One region of the Shewanella donghaensis genome, then DNA from elsewhere that is predicted to be linked to it. Evidence: predicted binding sites of a transcription regulator. Region 1 holds the regulator's gene; the other holds the start of a gene.
The links. The regulator LexA, encoded in region 1, represses DNA repair genes until DNA is damaged. The targets are predictions, from matches to a motif close to TACTGTATNNNNATACAGTA.

Region 1 (11,831 bases):
TAAACTGACTGCGAGGAATGTTGCCCATGGTCGCCACTAACCAACAAGCGTAAATGACTAATGCGATAAAAGTACCGATACAGATAGCTTTTATAATCACTTTAGGCTGTTTGCCATAATACTTAACGAGGCTTGGTACATTACCGTGGTAGCCAAAGCTTGCAAGACCAAATGGCAGAGCTGCCAATATATAAGGTGAAAAACTAGCTTCACCATCTGGCATCAATAATTTAGCGCTGTCCACATCTATCAGCAAGTTGCCCACAGCAAGGAAAAACGTTATGAGCATGCCGCCAATCATAATGGTGGTAATGCGATCAACCGCTTTAGTACTGATAACAACCACTGCAGCAAGCACTGCAGCAAACACTAAACCTGCAGCACTTTGCGGTAAATGAATACCCATACCCGATAAGGTGTGGTTCACAATCGAGCCACCGCCACTAATGTAGGCATAGGTCAGAATGTATAAAACAAAGGCAATTGACAGACCGTTAATGATCCGCCAGAACTGGCCTAAAGTCACTTTGGTTAACGTATCAAAACTGTCGCCAGGTTTGAAATGTAAATTAGTTTCAAGCAGCATCAGCCCAGAAACCAGCATACAAAACCAAATACCGACTAGCATGACTAATGAATAGCCAAACCACATGCCTGCACTAACAACAGGCAAAGAAAACATACCAGCACCAACGGTAGTACCGGCGATGATCATAGCGCCGCCTAATAAGGATTTATTTTGCGGTTGTGATTGTGTTGCGCTCATAAAATTAGTAATTACCCATGTTCCACTGTGACGCTATCGACAATGGTTTTTCGAACAGATAAACGCAGCATACCATTGGCATGATCACGTATTCGGATGACTTCAAATTGATTGTCATTACCCGATAGGTATCCTAATTCTTTTAATTTAACACTCAAATTATTATAGAGCTTTTTGTCATAAAACTCTGGCGCAGTAATTCCGTGTAAAGCACCTAAACGCTGAGCCAATAAATGGCTAGCGCTTTCAAGATCTGAACGCTCAATTTCTGGCTTGTAAGCCAATAAATTAAAGATAATCGCGTAACGTTGTAAGGTCTCACTTACCGTCCCAGACAATAGCATTAACTGGGTAATGTTACCTTGATTGACTTCAAAGTGATCAGTACCAGAAATCAATTGCTGCTCAACAAATAAATCAAGAACATGATCAACATACGTCGTTAAATCTTTAATGCCCATAAACAGTTCAGCTTTCAATAATGGGTAAAAGTCTTTAACAATTTGCTGTATTTTCTCGCGATTAAATTCTTCATATTGCACCAAACAGCTTGCTACTAAAGAAGGTACTGCCATTAGATGAATAATGTTATTGCGATAATAGCTCATGGCAATGACTGATTTATCATCAATAGAAATGATTTCGCCCATTGCATCTGTCGTTGAAGTGAACTTATTCAATGATAAACACTGTTCAACTAAATCATGAGATGAACCATCAGCAACAGACGCATACTGAGTGTATGGCACATCTTTTAAGATTTTAAGATATAAATCTAATTGTCTCTCAAGCTCGGTACGCTCTAATGCATTTTGCTCTGATGCCAATAACACCATGCTGGTTAATGTCACTGAACTCGCAGCGGCTGCACCATTGATGTTAGTCATGACTTTATTCGCCAGTACATTAACCGCAGGCGTTAACCATGAAGGCTTTTGATCTGGGTCTTTGGCAATCTCTTCACGCCAATTAGGCGATTGTTCATTCAAGAAATTTTGCACATTAATCGGCTCACCAAAATTGACATAACCTTGACCAAAGTTACCTAATTTACGCAATGCTCCAAATACCTGCCAAACGGATTCTTTTTGCTTTTTCTTGCCGCTTAACTCTTTGTGATAAGTCGACACTTCCATCACATGGTCATAGCCTAAATAAACAGGCACCAGAGTGACTGGGCGTTCGATTCCGCGCAGTACACAGTTAACCGTCATCGCTAACATGCCAGTTTTAGGCGCTAATAAACGACCGGTACGCGAACGACCACCTTCAGTGAAGTATTCAACCGAATAGCCTTTAGCAAATAGCTGATCTAAGTATTCACGGAATACCGCGGTATAAAGTTTGTTGCCGTTAAAACTACGGCGAATAAAGAATGCACCACCACGGCGGAACATAGGCCCTGCAGGCCAGAAATTCAAATTAATACCTGCGGCAATATGCGGCGGCACCATACCTTGGTAATACAGTATGTATGAAAGCAGTAAGTAATCCATATGGCTACGATGACACGGCACATAAACAATTTCGTGACCATCATGATGCAGTTTACGCACTTGCTCAGCACTTTTAATGCTAATACCACTGTATAACTTGTTCCACAGCCAAGTGAGAAAACGCTCTGCAATACGGACTAAGCTATCAGAGTAATCTGCAGCAACTTCATCTAAATATTCAATCGCTTTTTCGCGGGCTTTTTCTTCTGATATTTTTTTGTTAACCGCTTCTTCTTTAATCGCTTTAGTGATCGCCTCAGATTTTAATAATGAGTTGAACATCGCTTGGCGATTCGGCAGTTGCGGGCCCGTCATCACTTTACGTTGACGTCTAAAGTGAACCCGTGCAACACGAATAAGCTTGTGAGCAATACTGACGTCAGTACCATGTTCATCAGCCATATAGCGTAATGACATCGCATTTGAAAACTGCACAAAGCTGTGACGGCCTAAAAACAAAATCATCAACCATTTACGCAGCCAAGTTGGATTTTCACGCTCAAAAACAGCAGCAGTGATGGTATCGTCTTCTTTACCAGGAATACGTCCCCAATATAGGCTAACCGGAACCAACTGAATATCTAGCTCATTATTTTTCTTATGTAATGTTAGTAGCTTTGTGAAATTATCCACAAACTTATCGCCACTTAAACGTTTACCAAACAAAGGTTTACGACCTTCAACACACACAATTCTCGGTGTATTTAAACCATCTACGTCTAGTCTCTCATAGGGGCTCGGTAAGCCGTATTTAGCCGTCACTTCATTTAAAGCAGCAATATCACTGAGTGATTCTGTCTTCATTACATAGACCACTGGTTTATCTGGGTCTAAGTTCAGATCGGCAAATGGATCCTCTGGCACAACAACAGTGTGCACCATGAGTTTTTGTATCCAACGTAATGATTTTGCAATGATTGAATCAGGTTTTAACATGAGTGTTCGCATTTTCAACATCAATTTATTGCGCATAGAATACCAGATTCTTGTTCAGATTCCCTAACCTACATTAATTGTAAAAATTAATGGTTAATACTTGCACGATTAAAAATACTGTATATAATGACAGTCACTGTATATAAAAACAGGAATCAATATGAGACCTTTAACGCCACGCCAAGCTGAAATATTAGAGCTTATTAAATGTAATATCGCCGAAACTGGTATGCCACCGACTCGTGCAGAAATTGCTACTCGATTAGGCTTTAAAAGTGCTAATGCTGCAGAAGAGCATTTAAAAGCGCTCGCCAAAAAAGGCTGTATTGAAATTATTCCTGGTACCTCTCGCGGTATTCGTATGGTGCAAGTTGAAGAGGAAGTTGAAGCAGGCTTACCGCTTATCGGCCAAGTGGCTGCAGGTGAACCCATCCTTGCTCAGGAACATGTTGAACAGTATTTCCAAGTTGACCCAGAAATGTTTAAACCCAATGCCAATTTTTTACTACGTGTTCGTGGCGACAGTATGAAAGATATTGGTATTTTAGAGGGTGATTTACTCGCTGTGCATAAAATGCAAACAGCGACCAATGGTCAAGTTGTTGTTGCACGTTTAGAAGACGACGTCACCGTTAAAAGATTTGAAAAGAAAGGCAATATTATCTATCTGCATGCAGAGAATGATGAATATGAGCCAATTAAAGTAGATTTAAACTGCCAAAACCTAACGATTGAAGGGCTTGCTGTTGGCGTTATTCGTAATGGAGGTTGGTTATGAACACATTAATAGGTAATGCACCCCGTCATCCAGGTTTATGGGTTGATATGGTCTCTGACTCAATACCAGTAAAACAAGGTATTGAAACTAAGCGCACCCAGAACCAAGGCTTAACAGAGTTAACGCAATTATGTAGTGAACTCGCGGTTTTAAGTCAGCAAGGTCGTTGGATTGTGCTGATTAATGCGCCACATATCGGCTATAAACAAATCCTTGCCAATGCTAATGTTCGCATGGACAGAGTTTTGTTGGTTCATACCAAAGATGAAGTTGAAACACTGTGGGCAATGGAAAAAGCACTGACAAGTGGTACGTCAAGTGCAGTAATTACTTGGACGACACCATTAGATTCTCGCGATAATCGCCGCATTCAGTTGGTTGCCAAAAGCGCTTTAGCTCAAGGGCTAATTATTGAAGATGTAAATACTCACTTACGTGATGAGCAAACATTATCAGCGACTTCAGCAACAACAAATACATTAAATCTGGCTTCTTTTCACTAAGAAAGCACTGATAAAAAAGCCCTTCACTTTGGTGAGGGGCTTTTTTTTCGCTTTTATTCAGCAAATTAGATGTAAAAGTGATCTTGATCAATATTTAAACTCCAAGTAGTGTAGTTAACAAGAAGGTAACAATTGTTGTGACTTTCGAGTAATAAATGATAGACGGCGACAAACGCTATAAAAGATTGAGCTGGTACCATGCGGTATAGAAAGCCTTGAATGTAAAGCGTCAAATAAAATTGATAAGTTCAGTATTAGGTACAAGTGTGGCAGCGTAAAACCATAAAATAATTGAGTTTTCAAGCTCAAAGCCACCGTGTACTTTGAAAAGATCAAACTTTTTCGGGAATGAAAAGTTTGCATAGAGCAGAGTATTACTGTGTGGCTTTTCTTTGTAATTGCATTTCGCAATTAGCAGAGGAGTAGTCTTGTGAAGCGAATGTTGTACGGATTAATGGTGGCGTTGCTTGCAGCCCCACTCACTGCGGCTGAAATGCCACTAAACATGACTCAAGGTGTGACAGATATCAGTGGTAAGGTTTATGACCTTCACATGATAATTTTATATATCTGTTGTGCCATTGGTGTTGTGGTCTTTGGGATCATGATTTATTCGATGATCTATCACAGAAAATCAAAAGGTGCTGTTGCAGCAGACTTTCACGATAGTACCAAAGTTGAAATAGCTTGGACTGTATTGCCATTTGTCATTCTTATCGGCATGGCCATTCCAGCAACGAAAACTTTGATTGCGATGGAAGATCCTAGCGATGCAGAACTGACCATCAAAATAACCGGCTCACAATGGAAATGGCATTACAGCTATTTTAATGAAGACGTCGAGTTTTTCAGCTTACTTTCAACCCCTGCGGCGCAAATCACAGGTACCGAAGCTAAAACGGAGACTTACTTATTAGAAGTAGATAAGCCGTTAGTTTTGCCTATCGATAGAAAAGTGCGTTTCTTAATGACTTCCGATGATGTTATCCATTCTTGGTGGGTGCCTGCATTTGCCGTTAAGAAAGATGCCAATCCTGGTTTCATCAATGAAGCGTGGACTAAAATCGATAAAATCGGCACCTATCGCGGCCAATGTGCAGAGTTATGCGGTAAAGACCATGGCTTTATGCCGATTGTGGTTGAAGCCGTATCTGAAGCAGACTTTGACCAGTGGTTAATCGACCAAAAGCAATTAACTGTTGATGCTAAAGCCGCTGCTGAGGCCTCGCTTTCACAGACACTTAGTCATGAAGAGTTAATGGCGCAAGGCGAACAAATTTATATGAGCCGTTGTGCCGCTTGCCACCAACCTAATGGTGCAGGCCTTCCTGGTGTATTCCCTTCTCTTATCGGTAGCCCAATGATCAAAGGACCTGTTTCTGGTCATGTGGACATTGTTGTTAATGGTAAACCGGGTACTGCTATGCAAGCATTTGCTAAACAGCTAACGGCAACAGAAATTGCTGCGGTAGTCACTTATGAGCGTAATGCTTGGGGTAATGATTCAGGTGATACCGTTCAAGCAGCTGATGTGAATGGCAACGGTGGTGCTTCAAGTTCCGCTGCTCCAGTAGAAATTCCCAGTAAAGACATGCCTACGCCTGTGACTTTACCCGCGACCCTACCTGAGACTGAACAAGTCGAAGCATCTGCAACTGAAGCCGTAACACAAGCGGTAGAAGAAGTTAAAGCGGTGGTATTAGATGACTTAACTATGGATGAGCTGATGACCATGGGTGAGAAAGTCTACATGACCAGCTGTGTTGCTTGTCATCAAGCAGCCGGAACCGGTTTACCTGGTGCGTTCCCATCATTAGTGGGTAGTCCAGTGATAACCGGGCCCGTATCTGGTCACCTTGATGTTGTCATCAATGGTCAACCTGGTACTGCCATGCAGGCATTTAACTCACTACTTACACCACAACAGCTCGCTGCCGTGGTGACTTATGAACGCAATGCATGGGGTAACAACTCCGGTGATGCGGTTCAGGCTTCTGATGTTGTTGGTCACGGAAAGTAAGGGATTAAAATGAGCACAATTACACAAGATTCACCAGCCGCTCACGACGATCACCATGATGACCATCATCATGGGGCGCCAAAAGGCATCATGCGCTGGGTTTTAACCACTAACCACAAAGATATAGGTTCACTATATCTATGGTTTAGTTTCATTATGTTTTTAACTGGCGGCGCAATGGCTATGGTCATTCGTGCTGAACTGTTTCAACCGGGTTTACAGCTTGTTGAACCTAACTTTTTCAACCAAATGACCACGGTTCATGGCTTAATAATGGTATTTGGCGCAGTAATGCCAGCCTTTACCGGTTTAGCTAACTGGCTTATTCCAATGATGATTGGTGCGCCAGATATGGCGTTGCCACGTATGAATAACTGGAGTTTTTGGATCTTACCTTTCGCGTTCGCTATGTTGCTTAGCACGCTATTTATGGAAGGTGGCGGACCGAACTTTGGTTGGACATTCTATGCGCCACTATCGACGACTTACAGCCCAGATTCCACTGCATTGTTTGTATTCTCGATACATATTATGGGTATCAGTTCGATCATGGGGGCAATTAACGTTGTCGTCACGATTGTGAACATGCGTGCACCCGGTATGACCTGGATGAAGCTACCATTATTCGTTTGGACATGGCTGATTACTGCATTCTTGTTGATTGCGGTCATGCCGGTGCTCGCGGGTGCAGTCACCATGGTATTAACCGATAAATACTTTGGCACCAGCTTCTTTGATGCTGCAGGCGGCGGCGATCCAGTTATGTTCCAGCATATTTTCTGGTTCTTTGGTCACCCCGAAGTTTACATTATGATTTTACCGTCCTTCGGCATTATCTCAGCGATTATTCCGACCTTTAGTCGTAAGAAGCTCTTCGGCTACGCGTCAATGGTATATGCCACCTCAAGCATTGCGATTTTGTCCTTCTTAGTTTGGGCACATCACATGTTCACCACAGGTATGCCAGTATTTGCGGAGTTATTCTTCATGTACTGCACCATGCTCATTGCGGTGCCGACAGGAGTTAAAGTGTTTAACTGGGTCGCGACGATGTGGCGTGGGTCGATTACTTTCGAAACCCCAATGTTGTTTGCTATTGCGTTCATCATCTTATTCACCATCGGTGGTTTTTCAGGATTGATGTTGGCAATAACACCAGCAGATTTCCAATATCATGATACCTACTTCGTTGTAGCTCACTTCCATTATGTACTCGTAACTGGCGCTGTCTTCTCCATTATGGCAGCCGCGTATTACTGGTTACCGAAATGGACCGGCCATATGTATAGCGAAACATTAGGTCGCTGGCATTTCTGGTGTAGTGTTATTTCAGTCAATGTGCTGTTTTTCCCAATGCACTTTTTAGGTTTAGCAGGCATGCCACGTCGTATTCCGGATTACGCAATCCAGTTTGCAGATGTAAACCAGATTGTCTCTATTGGTGGTTTTGCCTTTGGTTTATCACAACTGATTTTCCTCGCTGTAGTACTGAAATGTATCAAGGGCGGCGAAAAAGCAGGCGATAAACCATGGGAAGGTGCTGAAGGTTTAGAGTGGACTATTGCAAGTCCTGCGCCTTATCACTCATTCACCACACCACCTGAGGTGAAATGATATGAGCCAGCCGACAAAATCAAATCGTAAATTACTTATCGGACTAATCTTTGGTTCCATAGGCATGTTCGGCTTTGGTTTTGCGCTAGTGCCTTTATATGACGTGCTGTGCGATACCTTGGGAATTAATGGAAAACCCCAAAGTACTGCCAGCACATATGAAGCCGTGGTAATTGATAAAAATCGCACCGTGACCGTTGAGTTTATTGCCCAAGTACAAAGCAATATGCCTTGGGAGTTTACCCCTACAGTGAACCGTATTCAGGTTCACCCTGGCGAACTGACACGGACCGCTTTTTTAGCAAAGAACTTATCTTCAAATGACCTCGTAGGCCAAGCAATACCGTCGGTATCGCCTGGTCAAGGCGCGGCTTATTTTAATAAGACTGAGTGCTTCTGCTTCAATCAACAACCTCTAGCAGCAAAGGCTGATGCTGAATTGCCTTTAATTTTTTATGTGGACGCAGATTTACCTGAATCCATTAATACTTTGACTCTCTCTTATACCCTCTATGACATCACAGACAAACAGACTGCAGCCATAGAGCAAGGAGCAGCAAGATGACAACGAAACATGAAAACTACTATGTGCCAGCGCAAAGTGTCTGGCCGATTACCGGCGCTATCGGGTTATTCCTGATTGCATTTGGTGCTGGTAATTACGTTCAACAGCTTTCTACAGAGCAATCTTCTGGCGGCTACATGTTAGTTGCTGGTATCGCAGTAATTATATTTATGCTTTTTGGTTGGTTTAAAAATGTCATTGATGAATCAATGTCAGGCTTATATTCAGCCCAGATGGATCGTTCTTTTAGACAAGGAATGAGCTGGTTTATCTTCTCGGAAATTATGTTCTTCGGGGCATTTTTTGGCGCTTTATTTTACGCCAGAATGGTCGCAATCCCTTGGTTAGGTGGTGCATCAAATAACGCCATGACCAACGAGGTGCTATGGCCAGCATTTGAGGCTATATGGCCGCTAGTGAAAACGCCGGATGGCACTACCACTGAAGCAATGGGCTGGGGTGGTTTACCACTATATAACACCCTTATTCTCATCACCTCTTCAGTTACTTTACATTTTGCCCACGTGTCATTAGAGAAATCTAAGCGCGGAGCTCTCAAGGTTTGGTTAGGGCTAACGGTATTGTTAGGTATCGGCTTCTTATTCTTGCAAGTTGAAGAATATGTTCACGCTTATCAAGAAATGGGACTGACACTGGCATCGGGGATTTATGGTAATACCTTCTTCTTGCTGACCGGTTTCCACGGTATGCACGTCACCTTAGGAACAGTATTTCTAATCATCCTGTTTTTTAGAGTGCAGAAAGGACATTTTACCCCTAAAAAGCACTTCGCATTTCAAGCTGGTAGCTGGTATTGGCATTTTGTCGATGTGGTGTGGTTATGCTTATTTATTTTTGTTTACGTACTTTAAAAACAACTTAATACGGTCTCGGATTTGGGCTTATCCAGCCAAATCCTAAGGCCAGTAACAATAGCAACATCACTAAAGCAGAAAAGATAACTCGACGACCTAAATATTGACTCATGGATTGCTGGCTTTCAGCTTTAACCATAATAAACAGGGCTCTAGCTAAATTAAATAATATGAATACAAGCAGCAGTACTAACACAAGCTTGAAAATAACTAAGATGTCCATGGGCTCTCCTTCGCGGGTCTGGCGACTATCAACAGGTTTATTACTGCTTGTTACTGTGAGTGTGTTTTCTATTTTGGTCAAGCTAGGTTTTTGGCAACTCGACAGAGCGGTACAAAAGCAACAGTGGCAAACAACGTTAACCGCAAGACAAGCTGCTAGTGAATTAGATTATGCCGCTTTTATTAATTTAGGTAATGCTGAGCCACTCACGGGTTACCGTATCAATGTCACTGGCACAGCTGTCAATTCACAGATACTACTGCTTGAGAATCAAGTTTATAACGGCCAAGTCGGTTATCTGGCTTACCAAATATTTGAAATAACAACGACTCAACCTTGGTTATTAGTTGAATTAGGTTTTGTGGCGGCCAATAAAGATCGCCGCATCTTACCTGATTTAATGCCATTACCTTTGACGCCTTATCAACTCATTGGCCGGGTTTATCAGCGACAAACCAACCCATTGAGTGACCAACTTTATGTGGAAGAATTTACAGTAAAAAACCGAGAGATTATTCGTTTCCAAAATTTAAATCTTGTGGCCTTAGCAGAGAAAATAGGTCATGAACTGGCACCAGCAGTACTGCAGCCAGATGTAACACCGAATATGAATCTAGCAAAACCTTGGACACCAATTCCTTTGTCAGCCCATAAGCATCAAGGCTACGCATTGCAATGGTTCACCATGGCAGCTGTATTTTTATCGCTCATGCTATGGCTTGGTTGGAAAACTTTTAAACCGAAAAATGAAGCAGTAAAAACCTAATCCTATAACAAAAACAGACGTAACAAGAGGAGCAAGTATGAACTCCCCATCAAAACCAAAAGGCAACAAGACACTCTATATGCTAATACTGGTATTCATTTTACCGGTAGTGGTGGCCAAGCTAGTACTTAGCATGGATTTATATAATGGCGCAGCCACCAACAAAGGTGAGCTCATTGCGGCTGATGTTAACTATCAAACATTGGCCATGGTAAATCCACAGCCACAAATGTGGCAACTGCTATATTTATTACCTAAAGAATGCCTAGAGCAATGTCAGCAGCGCTTGTATGTACTCCATCAAAGCCATGTGGCTTTAGGCAAACATCAAGATCGCGTCAGCCCAATTATTTTACTCACGCCCGATAGCGATAAAGATATTCTAATCAAGCTGCAAGTCCCATTTGCAACCGCGACAGCGAGCCCTGCAATGACCGCTCTGCTCACTAAACAGCAGATGATTATTGTTGATCCACTAGGCAGTTTAGTCATGAAATACCCAGGCATTGTTGGCGAGCAAGAAAATATTGCCCAAGGCAAATCAATGATTGGCGATCTTCGTAAGATGCTGAAGCTGTCGAGGGTCGGTTAATGGTGATAAAAAATCTGCTGAAATTTACCTTGGTATTTACCTTTGCAGTCATTTTAATGGGCGCATATACCCGCCTATCTGATGCCGGACTCGGTTGTCCTGACTGGCCCGGTTGTTATGGCCATATTGGTGTACCCAGTGATAGCGCTGACTTAGCAAAAGTTGAAACGGCCTTCCCCAATCAAACTGTCGAGCCCGAAAAAGCATGGCTTGAAATGATTCATCGTTACATTGCTGGCACATTGGGGTTATTAGTCTTAACTATTCTCATCGTATGTCTAAGGCGTGCAGAAGCGCCCAAAAAACTGCCCATACTTATATCGGCATTAATCCTGTTTCAAGCAGCATTGGGGATGTGGACTGTCACCATGAAACTCATGCCCATCGTGGTTATGGGGCACTTAATTGGCGGCTTCAGTTTGTTTGCGCTGTTATTACTCCTGTATTTACGCACAAAACCACTGAGGATCCCCGGCGGTGATCTCTATGCCAGAAAGCTCGCACCACTGGCAATGGCTTGTTTAGTTGTGCTGGTCGTTCAGATCATCTTGGGGGGCTGGACATCATCTAACTATGCAGCTTTGGCTTGTACATCTTTACCGTTTTGCGAGGGTAACTGGGTTGATAATCTGCAATTTGCAGATGCATTTTCACCTTTTCAAGGAGACCATCCAAGTTTCGAATATGGTGTGCTTGA
Region 2 (11,831 bases), 640 kb from region 1:
GGTAATTGCACAGGGATCGGAAATTCAATTTCAGGTTCACTATTAGATGTGAAATAGAAATAGCCAGCGCCAGCAAGTAACACCGCAACGGTAATGGCGATCACACCTGCAGTACTTCCACTGGCACGGTTATATTGTGGTGTTGCTCTGTCTTCTTGATTGGCTTGCATTTCTATTCCTTAGCTTTAAACGTCGAAAGTGGAACCGAATACGGGTTAATTATAGGTTAGTCATGCTAACAAATATTGCTTAAACGAATTTAACCTTAGGCTTCATTCTGCAATAATCTGCTCACTTGTCTAGTAATAACATCGCAAGGTTAACAATAATTTATGCTTGTACGTATTGTTGGCGATCACCCAACCATCGATGAATAATACTGTCGACATTGTCAGGTACTCGTTGCATGACATGTGTCGCTAGTTTTTGTGTATTTTCAATGAGATATTGATCTCTGACTAAATCTGCAATTTTCATTTCAGCTAAACCAGTTTGTCGAGTACCGAGTACTTCACCTGGCCCTCTAATTTCTAAGTCTTTTTGTGCGATAACAAAACCATCATTGCTGTCTCGCAGCACCCCTATACGTTTGGTCGCGGTTTGAGATAACGGCGCTTTATATAATAAAACACAATGGCTTGCTATTGAACCACGGCCTACTCGACCACGTAATTGATGTAATTGAGCAAGGCCTAAACGCTCTGGATTTTCGATAATCATTAAGCTGGCATTTGGCACATCAACACCGACTTCTATAACCGTAGTGGCAACTAATAAGTGTAGTTCACCCGCTTTAAATTGAGCCATGATTTGCTGTTTCTCAGCACTCTTCATCCGTCCGTGAACTAGGCCGACTTTGAGTTCCGGCAATAACTTAGCTAACTCGGCAGCAGTATCTTCAGCGGCTTGGCACTCAAGTACTTCAGATTCTTCAATTAAGGTGCAAACCCAATATATCTGACGATTATCATTTATTGCTGCTTGTTTGACTCGCTCAATAACTTGTTCTCGACGATGGTCCCCAATTGCGACGGTGGTTACTGGCGTTCTGCCTGGTGGTAACTCATCAATGACGGAGGTTTCTAAATCCGCATATGCTGTCATCGCTAATGTTCGTGGGATTGGTGTTGCTGTCATTATTAATTGATGCGGATGAAAGCCTTGGCTTACGCCTTTTTCCCGTAAGCCTAAGCGTTGATGTACGCCGAAACGGTGTTGTTCATCAATGATAATTAGCGCGAGTTTATTGAAGCTAACTTTTTCTTGAAAAATAGCATGAGTGCCAATCACCATATTGGCGCTGCCATCAGCAATGTCTGCTAGAGATTGAGTTCTAGCTTTGCCTTTTAATTTACCCGCTAACCAACCGACTTTAAGGCCTAGTGGTTCAAACCATGCTGCAAAATTAACCGCATGTTGCTCAGCCAGCAATTCGGTGGGTGCCATCATCGCCACTTGATAGCCATTTTCGATGGCTTGCAGGGCTGCTAATGCCGCAACTAATGTTTTACCCGAACCCACATCACCCTGCACTAAGCGCATCATCGGAGTGGGTTGTTCAATATCGATGCTAATTTCAGCCCCTACACGTTGTTGAGCACCGGTGGGTTTAAACGGTAAGGCCTTTAAAAATGGGTTTAGCAGCTGGCCTGTTGCAGGTAATGTGACGGCTTTATCGAGGTTATTACGTTGGCGTAATTGCAACATACTGAGGTTATGGGCAAGCAGCTCTTCTTGTACCAATCGCTGCTGAGCTGGGTGCATTCCTAGCTCTAAATCTGATTGTACTATGTCATTGGGTGGTCGATGAATTAATGATAAAGCTTGGCTGATGCTCATATTATTCGGCTGTAACTCAGGCGGTAATAATTCCTGTAAGCCGCCTTGATTGAGCATGGCTAGAGCCTGTTCAGACATTTTTATCCAGCTGGCTTGTTTTAATCCTTCAGTGGAAGGATAAATCGGTGTCAGTGATTCACTGAGAGCTGCATTGTCGCCGGCTTTTATAATTTTGTATTCAGGGTGGATAATCTCAAAGTGGCGATTACCACGTTTGATTTCGCCATAAGCACGAATAATTGCGCCATTTTGCATGCTATTACGCTGGGCTACGGAGAAGTTAAAAAAGCGTAATGTCAGATGGCCTGATTCATCTGCAATGTTGCAGGTCAGCATACGTCTGCGGCCCGGTACTATCTGAGTCGAGAGTATTTCGGCTTCAACGGTAGCGTACATTGCAGGGTATAACGCATTGATGGGGTAAATTTGGGTTCGGTCTTCATAACGCAGAGGCAAATGAAACAGCACATCTTGTACTGTTTTAATCCCCAGCTTTTCCAGCTTGTCAGCGACTTTTTTAGCGACGCCTTTTAAGTCGGTTATCGGAACCTGATCCAATGGTTGCAAATCTACAATGCCTTTCTGTTTTTGAGTCGGTTACAAACTTCGTTATTTGGCGATTATTGTTAGTAACCAATGCTAGTAGCTGAAGTGAGTTACTAAACCTAATGATTAAAACTAGCGATAAAGTTTGCACTTATCCCAAGAGTTATACACTTAGCTTTATAGCACACATGGTCGTTAGCAACGATAGTACTGTAAATATATACAGATGTATTGCTTATCTTAGCAGAGTTTTAAAACAAGGCAATATTAATCCAAATAACAAGTTTAACGGCCTTTATAACCAGCCCTTTTGTTTAGCAATTCTTGCGGCATCAATACGATTAGTCGCACTGAGTTTACTAATCGCTTCAGAAAGGTAATTACGCACAGTGCCTTCAGCGATGAATAACTTAGCTGCTATATCACTAGTTGATAGCCCTTCACTGGCCAATCGCAGGGCTTTTCTCTCTTTATCATTGAGTGGGTCGATATCGCCAATTGCGCTGATAGCCAATTCAGGATCGATAACTTTTTTACCTGACATAACCAGTTTAATCGCGCTAACAAGACTATCTGATGGTGCATCTTTTAACAAAAAACCTTCGACACCAGAGCTTAGTGCGCGCTTGATATAACCCGCGCGGCCGAATGTGGTTAAGATGATGATCTTAGTTTTAGCTTGGGCCTGAGCTTGGTATTGCTGTAACCATTGTGCGAGTTCAAGTCCGGTGTGGCCGGGCATTTCAATATCACTAAGGAGCAAATCAAAATGTTGTTGTTTCAGCAATGTCATGGCTTGGTTACCATCTTCAGCTTCAGTGACGTCGACTTCACCTAATTCACTTTTAGCCAGAGTCAGTAATGCCGATAGTGCACCTCTTACCATGGCTTGATCTTCTGCTAATAAAATTTTCATCAATTATACTTCCATGTCTTTTTCTGGTGAGCTTTGGAGTGGCAAGCTAATGGTAAAACGGTAACCATCTTCAGTATCATAAGTAAACTTGCCGTCTAACAGTTCCACTCGTTCTCTTATCCCTTTTAAACCATTACCTTCTTCAATAGCTTTAGTCGATGAGTTATCACTAAGGCTGCAGTCGAGTTGATTGTCTGTTATTTGATATTGCAGCAAACATTGGCTGGCGTGGCTATGTTTCACCATATTATTCACTAGCTCTGTCAGCATTAACCCTAGCTGGGATTCTTGCAATGGGGTTAACTCAGGCAGTTGCCCATCAATATGAACCTCGATACCTTTGTGTCTTAATAAGCTGCAAAGTTGATTCACCGTTTCTTCCAAGCCCTTATGTTTGTAGTTTGAAACCGTTTGGCGAATTTCACTTAAACTATTTCGGGCAATATCTGCTAGTTCTTGTAAATGCTGTTTCGCGAGAATTAGTTCTCCTGCTTCAACCAGTTTTTCAGCGAGTTGTGCTTTCAGTGCAATGGAAGATAAATTGTGGCCCATGATGTCATGTAAATCTCGCGCAATACGTTCGCGCTCAAGTGCGGTGGCTAAGTTAGCTATTTCATCATTTGACTGTCTTTGTTGGCGCCTGATGCGTTCATTGTTATGTTCGACGACCCCAAAAAGTCCGACTACAAAGGTGATTAGCATGCCGTACAGCGGGAAATAATACGCTTCATAGCCAATCATATAATCCAGTAACCACAACCAGCCACTAATAAGGATAAAGCTAATTATTGCCGTGCGAAGGGAGTAAAAAAAGCCAATGAAAAAGCCTGCAAAACTGAAAAATGAAATCGAGCCTGTGGTAAATACAGTGGCGATACTCGCTGTCATGAGCATCAGAGCTAAGGGGTATTTCGCTTGAGAGGCCGAACTTTTATAGGCCCAAAAGTAACCATATAAAAATGGCATGATTAAAAACAAACTCACAGCAACTTGAACCCAATCATCCTTCATAAACCAAATCGGAATGAAGTAAAAAATGAGATTAAGTAGATATACCCAAGCCGTTTTTTGCTTATAAGCTCTTTCTGGGTGAATGGCACTATTTGTTGTCGAACTATTTGTCGCACTAGTATTAGACATGAAGCCTCCTTGCGAAGTTAGCATACTGTAACTCAATAGAAATGTGTATGAGATCAGTTGCTAACTTCAAGTTACCTATCACTCGTTATAATGCTTGCTGCTTGAGTAAAAAGTTTGCCCATGCGTAATTAGGATCAATGTCTACTGCCTGCTGCCAATCATTAACAGCTTGTTGTTGATCTCCCAATTCTTGCTTAGCTAGGCCGCGCCAAGTGTACGCTTCAGTTTGTCCCCAACAGATATTGTCACATGGTTGTTCATAAAAGGTGATGGCATCCGTGGCATATTGCTCAGCTTTATCCATGCCGCCGCCATATTGAGCAGGAGTATAAAAGGCGCTCATTGCTCTTACTAAAGCTATTCGTGGATTTTCTGGGCTGAGTTGTTCTGCTTGATTCAATAAATTGCCTGCTTTCATCCCAAGAGATTGTCCTTTGGTTGGATCATTAGCTATTTGCATGCCGTAAACAGATGCCAGTAACGCCATTGATTCTGCATCGTCTTCACGGGTCAATACACTTTCAAGTGTCGACTGCGCATCATTAAGGGCTTTTTTAGCCACCCCGCGTTGACCACTAATATTCGCTGTAATAGCGGTGCGATATTCAGCATAGGCATGTTCATAATCCACAGATTGTTCGCTGAGTAATTTTAGCTGTTGTAAATTCATTGCGTTGGCGGCCATATCGATAGCACCAATATCGGCATTGCTAGTACTAGTCACTAAAGTGAGTGTTACTGCAATGACTGTTGATTTTAAGCTTAGTGATTTAAAAATTAGTGATTTCATGATTAACTCCGTTTATTCAATTTAAGGTGTGTGTTGCTACGGAATTAGTATCTAAGAAAGGGCTTGAAGAGTGCAGGCACAAACGTCACCACTTTGAGGTGACAAATGTCATTGATTAGCCGCAAGTGTGTTTTATGACTTGCGGCTGCATTTTTAACTATATGATTTTTCGATATTTAAAATAATTACTAATGGTTTAACTATGCATTTATCACCAGGTAGCTGATATAACCGAGATAACTTGCCACTAAAATGCCACCTTCGCGGCGACCGAGTCTAAGACCTGTATACGCAAAAGGCAGTAATATTACCGCTAATGCAATCATTACAATCCAATCAATTGAGCTTATTTCGTTACTAATAATAGGATGAATAAGCGCTGTCACCCCTAAAATACCCAATATATTAAATAGGTTTGAGCCAATCACATTACCAATGGCAATATCACTTTGGCCTTTTAATGCCGCCACGATTGAAGTGACGAGTTCAGGCATACTGGTGCCAATAGCGACAATCGTTAACCCAATAATGACTTCACTGATCCCAAAAGAGCTGGCCATGGCCACAGCGCCATCAACAAATAAAATCCCACCGCCAACCAGCATGCTGATGCCAACAATAATAAACACAATAGATAGGAACTGGTTTTGGCTTTGATCTTCTTGTTGGGCTTGGCTTTTCTCAGCAGTAAAATAACTGAATGACAAATAGGTGATGAGCAAGGCTGTCAGAATGCAACCATCCATGAAGCTTAACCCGCCATCGAATAGTAAGGTCCAAAATAGCAGTGACGCAGCAATCATAATCGGAATATCACGGCGCACCATTTGTGACTCAATTTTTATGGGTCGAATTAATGCGGTGATCCCGAGAATTAAACCAATGTTAGCGATGTTTGAGCCAATCACATTACCTAGCGCGATGCCACTATTGCCTGCAATGGCCGACTTAACACTGACTGCAAGTTCTGGCGCACTGGTACCAAAGGCGACGATAGTTAGGCCAATAATCAGCGGTGTTAACCCTAATTTCAGGGCTATTTGGCTTGCTCCACGTACTAGCGCTTCAGCGCCAATCGTCAGGATAACAAAGCCACCAATAATCGATAAATACATAAACATGAGTAAGACTCGTAAATAGATGGAATTTCAAGGCGGGCAAGCATAAGTCGATTGTAAATTTAAGCAATGCAATTTAATTGATACAACAATTAATTTTTATTCATCAATACTTTTTAGTGTTAATTAGTTCTGATTAAACAAAAAAGCACACTAAACAGTGTGCTTTTTCTAATAATTATTGCTAATTAAGCGCTCACAGCTCGTCTTCCCAACAAACTTTGGCACCACGAACACCATCAACTTTGGCGCTGAATTTCTTCTCTAATACATGACGCTTAATTTTAAGCGTTGGTGTTAAGGCGTCATTATCAATGGTCCAAGGTTCAGTGACGACAACAATGGCATCAACATGTTCGTGCGACTCAAGATGTGGGTTAACACTATCGAGTGTGGCTTTTAGTGAAGCGCGAACTTCTTTACGAGACTGCAAAGTAGAGCCTTCAGATAACTGCACCAAAGTAATAGGATGCGGTAAACCAGAACCAATAACACATAGCAATTCAATATGTGGATCTTGTGCTAATCTTCGTTCAATTGGCACAGGCGCGACATATTTACCTTTCGATGTTTTAAAGTTGTCTTTTACACGACCTGTTATTGAAATACTGCCATCTTCATCTATCTCGCATAAATCGCCAGTATGGAAAAAACCATCAGCATCAAAGCATGCTGCGGTGGCTTCTTCCTGTTGGTAGTAGCCGGTCATTAATCCTGGGCTTTTAACCATTAGTTCGCCATCGTCAGTTCGGCGTACTTGGCAGCCTTCAACCGGGCGACCCACACTGCCAATTTTTGAAGCGTCAAATGGGTAATTGATAATCGAGTAGGCACAGTTTTCAGTCATGCCCCATGCTTCCGATATATTCATACCGATTTTGTAATACCACTCTAATTGGTTAGGTGGGATCGGCGCCGAACCTGAGCCCAATAAGCGACAATGTTCAAGCCCTAAACCTTTTTGGATTTTTCTTTTTACTAAGCTGCTGATAATAGGGATTTTAAGCAGTAAATCGAGTTTGCTTTGGCCAATTTTATTGACGATGTTTAGTTGGAACAAGGTCCATAGACGCGGTACTGAGAAAAATACCGTAGGGCGGCAACGCTGAACATCAGCAACAAATGAATCTAAGCTTTCCACAAACGCGACTGAAGAACCTGAATAAAAAGATGAACCCTGAATCGCCACACGTTCAGTAATGTGCGCTAAAGGTAAGTAAGATAATAATCTATCAGTGGTATTGGTCTTTAAATCACGCACAACCGCTTCACAGGTCCAGCCATAACTACCAAATGTTTGCATGGCGCCTTTTGGCTTACCTGTTGAACCTGATGTGTAAATAAGGGTCATCATTTGATCGCCAGAAGGAGTTGGCGCATCCACTAGTGGCTGACCTAGTTCAAGCAGCTTTTCCCAATGGTACTGAGCCGGCATGGTGTCATAAGGCATTGCTAAGCGTAAAATTTCTCCACCTACACCGGCTTCTTGGTCTGCCCAAAAATCGAGTTTACCGGTGAAAATGGCTTTTGCACCACTGTGCTCTAACACATAACGAATCGTTTCTGAGTTAGCGGTCGGATAAATGGGTACGCTGATGTAGCCACCATGCATAAGCGCCAGATCGGTAATAAACCATTCTGCACAGTTTTTTGATAGTACGGCAATTTTATCACCAGGCTCTAAACCTAGGTGGCGTAGTGCACCAGCAATTTGTTGAACCTTCTGTTGAACTTCTCCCCATGTGAAGTCAACATATTGGCCATTAATGGGTTGTCTTAAATAGACTTCATTCGGTTGAGTCTCAGCCCAATGGGATAACATTTCTACTGGCGTTTTCATTAGATTTTCCATCGACAATTCCATGTTCGTTTTTGTTTTTGATATAGGATGTGTATGTTTCTATTGAGCTAACGTAATAATCTTAGTATGGCTATTTATCAGCCTGTTCGCAAACACGAAGAGATTAAAATGAGTTAATTAAGACTAATAAACTAGCATGTTTCGCTGAAAAGTGAATAGCTGTCGAGTAAAAACTCTAATAAAAAAGGGCGCCATAGGCACCCTCTAGTGTAAAAGTCTGTTTGTGAACTAGATCACCATTATTCCATCCATTTCGACTAATGAGTCTTTTGGCAGCTGTTTTACGCCAATTGCAGCACGTGCAGGGTAAGGTTGAGTAAAGTAGCGAGCCATGATTTCATTCACGGTAGCAAAGTGGGATAAGTCGATTAGAAAGATGTTTAGCTTCACGATATCACTCATTGAACCGCCTGCAGCTTCACATACCGCAGTTAAGTTTTCGAATACTTGCACAACCTGCTCAGAAAAGTCATCACTAACCATGTCCATGGTGCTGGGTACGAGTGGGATTTGGCCAGACAAGTAAACAGTGTCGCCTACTTTTACTGCTTGAGAATAAGTGCCAATTGCTTGTGGAGCTTTATCGGTTGCGATGATGATTTTTTCTGCCATGACGCCCTCTGCGATCAAATAAATGAATTAACTTCTAAGCAATTAAGTCGCTTATCAGTTTAACAAATCAATCTTACTAATTATCGTATGAGGTGTGCAAGACTTCTGCGAATAGCAGAAGTCTCTGAGGTATTATTAGCGGTTACGTGAGGTGCGTAGGACTTCTGGTAATACACGGATTCGGCGCATGACATTAGCCAAATGAACGCGGTCATCTACTGAGATACGTAGGTTAATTAAATAAACTCTGCCATCACGTTCTTCAGTGCTCAAGTTATGAATATTTGAGCCCGTAGCTGCAATAATATTGGTGATTTTAGCGAGTGCACCTTGATGGTTAACAATCTCAACGCGTAAATTCGCTTGGTAGGTTTCACCTTCAACATTATCCCAATGGACTGGAATATATTTGTCTGGTTCACCTTGATAACCACGAATGTTAGCGCAGTTTTCCATATGAACCACAAGGCCTTTGCCTGGGCTTACATGGGCAATAACAGCATCACCAGGGATTGGGCGACAACAATTAGCAAAGGTCACTAACATGCCTTCAGCACCGCGAATTGGCATCAAATGCTCTTCGGTGTCGCTGTCTTCATTCTTAGTAGTGAGTTTTTGTCCCATCAATCGTTGGGCAATCACGATACTCATAGCATTACCAAGACCGATATCAGCCAGTAATGATTCAAGATTATCGTGCTTGGTTTCTGAAATGACTTTGTCTAATTGCTCAATTGCAATATCGTCTAGTTTGTTTTCACCTAGGGCATGGTTCAATAGGCGTTTGCCTAATGCCACTGCATCATCACTGGTTAAACTTTTCAGTACTTGGCGGATTTTACCGCGCGCTTTACCGGTTACCACGAAGTTAAGCCATGCGGCGTTAGGTCGTGCACCTTTAGCGGTAATAATTTCAACGGTTTGGCCTGATATTAACGGCTGGCTTAATGGATAAGCTTGGCGGTTAACACGGGCACCGACACAGGTATTACCTACATCAGTATGAACTTCGTAAGCAAAATCGACCGCAGTAGAATTTACTGGAAGTTCTAAAATACGACCTTCAGGCGTGAAGACGTAAATTTCTTCAGGGAAGAGTTCAGTCTTAACGTTTTCCACAAATTCAAATGAGCTACTGGCGCTTTGTTGCAGCTCAAGCAAGCTTTGCATCCACTTATGAGCGCGAACTTGGGTGGTACTTTGTTGTGAACTGCTAGTACCGCTCTTATACATCCAGTGAGCAGCAACCCCTTTGTCAGCCATAAGATCCATTTCTTCAGTACGTATTTGTACTTCAACAGGAACCGCATGGGGGCCAAATAATGAGGTGTGCAACGATTGGTAACCATTGCCTTTTGGAATAGCGATATAATCTTTAAAACGACCTGGATGAGGTTTATAAAGACCATGCATGGCACCTAGTACACGGTAACAAGTGTCAATGGAATCGACCATGACTCTGAACGCGTAGATATCCATGACTTCTTGAAACTGCAGCTCTTTGTTACTCATTTTGCGATAAATTGAGTAAAGGTTTTTCTCACGGCCTTTTACGGTGCCTTTAATACCGGCATCTTCAAGACGAGTGATAATGGCAGCTTCAATACTGTTAATCAGTTCTTTTCTATTACCACGTGCTGCTTTAACGACTTCTTTAATGACACGATAACGCATTGGATAATAGGCTTGGAAACCTAAATCTTCTAATTCGCTTTTGATATTGTGAATACCAAGACGGTTAGCAATCGGTGCGTAAATCTCTAACGTTTCGCGGGCAATACGACGACGTTTGTCAGGACGTAATGCACCCAAAGTACGCATATTATGCGTTCTATCGGCAAGCTTGATCAAAATAACGCGGATATCCTGCGTCATTGCCATCATCATCTTGCGGAAGTTTTCTGCTTGGGCTTCTTTTTTATCGCGAAACTTAATTTTATCAAGTTTAGACACGCCTTCGACGAGTTCAGCCACGGTTACGCCGAATAACTCAGTGAGTTCATCTTTAGTAACAGGGGTATCTTCGATGGTGTCGTGAAGCAGTGCAGCCATTAACGTCTCGTGATCGAGGCGCATATCTGCAACGATGCGGGCAACCGCAACGGGATGGGTAATATAAGGTTCGCCACTTGTGCGCATTTGCCCTTCATGGGCATCACGCGCAACAATGTACGCCTGCTTGAGTAATTCTACTTGCGCAGGTTCTAAATAACCTGACGCAGACTCCTTTAGACCTTCAAACAGATACAAGTGGCGCTACTCCTTAAAGTGAACGGCCTTCAGCAATTGCTGCAACAGCGGCAATTTCAGCAGCTTCGCGTTCACGTACAGTTTGACGCTCATCAGCGTCTAATGTGTTTGAAGTGACTAGGCCTAATTCGATTTCGCGTAAAGCGATAACCGTTGGCTTGTCATTCATCTCTTCAACCATTGGGTCTTTACCTTGCACAGCGATTTGGCGTGCACGACGCGCTGCAACCAGGATCATGTCAAAACGGTTGCCGATTTTGTTTACGGCGTCTTCTACAGTTACGCGAGCCATGTGGTGAAACTCCAGTGTTAAATATGGGAAAAAGTAACGCTAAATTGTACTTAATGACAATTAGTCTGCTAACAGATCGTCAATCATATCATTGTGAGTATGGATCTGACTAGCATAGGTTGATCTTTGGCTGCGAATGATCGCATAAAGATCGCCTAACGCAGTGTCGAAATCGTCATTCACAATAACAAATTCATAATCAGTATAGTGTGACATCTCTGAGACTGCTTGAGCCATGCGGCCATCAATGATCTCTTGGCTGTCTTGTCCTCGACCTGTTAAGCGTCGTTCAAGCTCAGCTTTTGAAGGCGGTAAAATAAATACCCCTATGGCTTCGGGCATCACTTTTTTAACTTGCTCAGCACCTTGCCAATCAATATCTAAAAAGACATCAATACCTTCAGATAATGTTTGCTCAATAACCTTGCGGGATGTGCCGTAATAGTTACCAAACACCTCAGCCCATT

Region 2: a site for LexA is predicted at 2,594-2,613, ahead of recG (ATP-dependent DNA helicase RecG). Genes of this name have one in related genera too.

Annotation. Positions count from the first base shown of each region.
Region 1 is NZ_CP041783.1:2,936,435-2,948,265, forward strand. It holds gene mtr (tryptophan permease) at 1-766, opposite strand, end outside; gene plsB (glycerol-3-phosphate 1-O-acyltransferase PlsB) at 778-3,198, opposite strand; gene lexA (transcriptional repressor LexA) at 3,359-3,976, shown strand; gene FPK91_RS12460 (cell division inhibitor SulA) at 3,973-4,479, shown strand; gene coxB (cytochrome c oxidase subunit II) at 4,910-6,499, shown strand; gene ctaD (cytochrome c oxidase subunit I) at 6,509-8,113, shown strand; gene FPK91_RS12475 (cytochrome c oxidase assembly protein) at 8,115-8,678, shown strand; gene FPK91_RS12480 (cytochrome c oxidase subunit 3) at 8,675-9,550, shown strand; gene FPK91_RS12485 (DUF2909 family protein) at 9,558-9,776, opposite strand; gene FPK91_RS12490 (SURF1 family protein) at 9,775-10,542, shown strand; gene FPK91_RS12495 (hypothetical protein) at 10,580-11,134, shown strand; gene FPK91_RS12500 (COX15/CtaA family protein) at 11,134-11,831, shown strand, end outside.
Region 2 is NZ_CP041783.1:3,574,598-3,586,428, forward strand. It holds gene FPK91_RS15440 (DUF3014 domain-containing protein) at 1-170, opposite strand, end outside; gene recG (ATP-dependent DNA helicase RecG) at 331-2,406, opposite strand; gene FPK91_RS15450 (response regulator transcription factor) at 2,681-3,301, opposite strand; gene FPK91_RS15455 (sensor histidine kinase) at 3,305-4,441, opposite strand; gene FPK91_RS15460 (tetratricopeptide repeat protein) at 4,527-5,231, opposite strand; gene FPK91_RS15465 (calcium/sodium antiporter) at 5,432-6,352, opposite strand; gene FPK91_RS15470 (AMP-binding protein) at 6,546-8,201, opposite strand; gene FPK91_RS15475 (RidA family protein) at 8,439-8,822, opposite strand; gene spoT (bifunctional GTP diphosphokinase/guanosine-3',5'-bis pyrophosphate 3'-pyrophosphohydrolase) at 8,958-11,072, opposite strand; gene rpoZ (DNA-directed RNA polymerase subunit omega) at 11,086-11,364, opposite strand; gene gmk (guanylate kinase) at 11,425-11,831, opposite strand, start outside.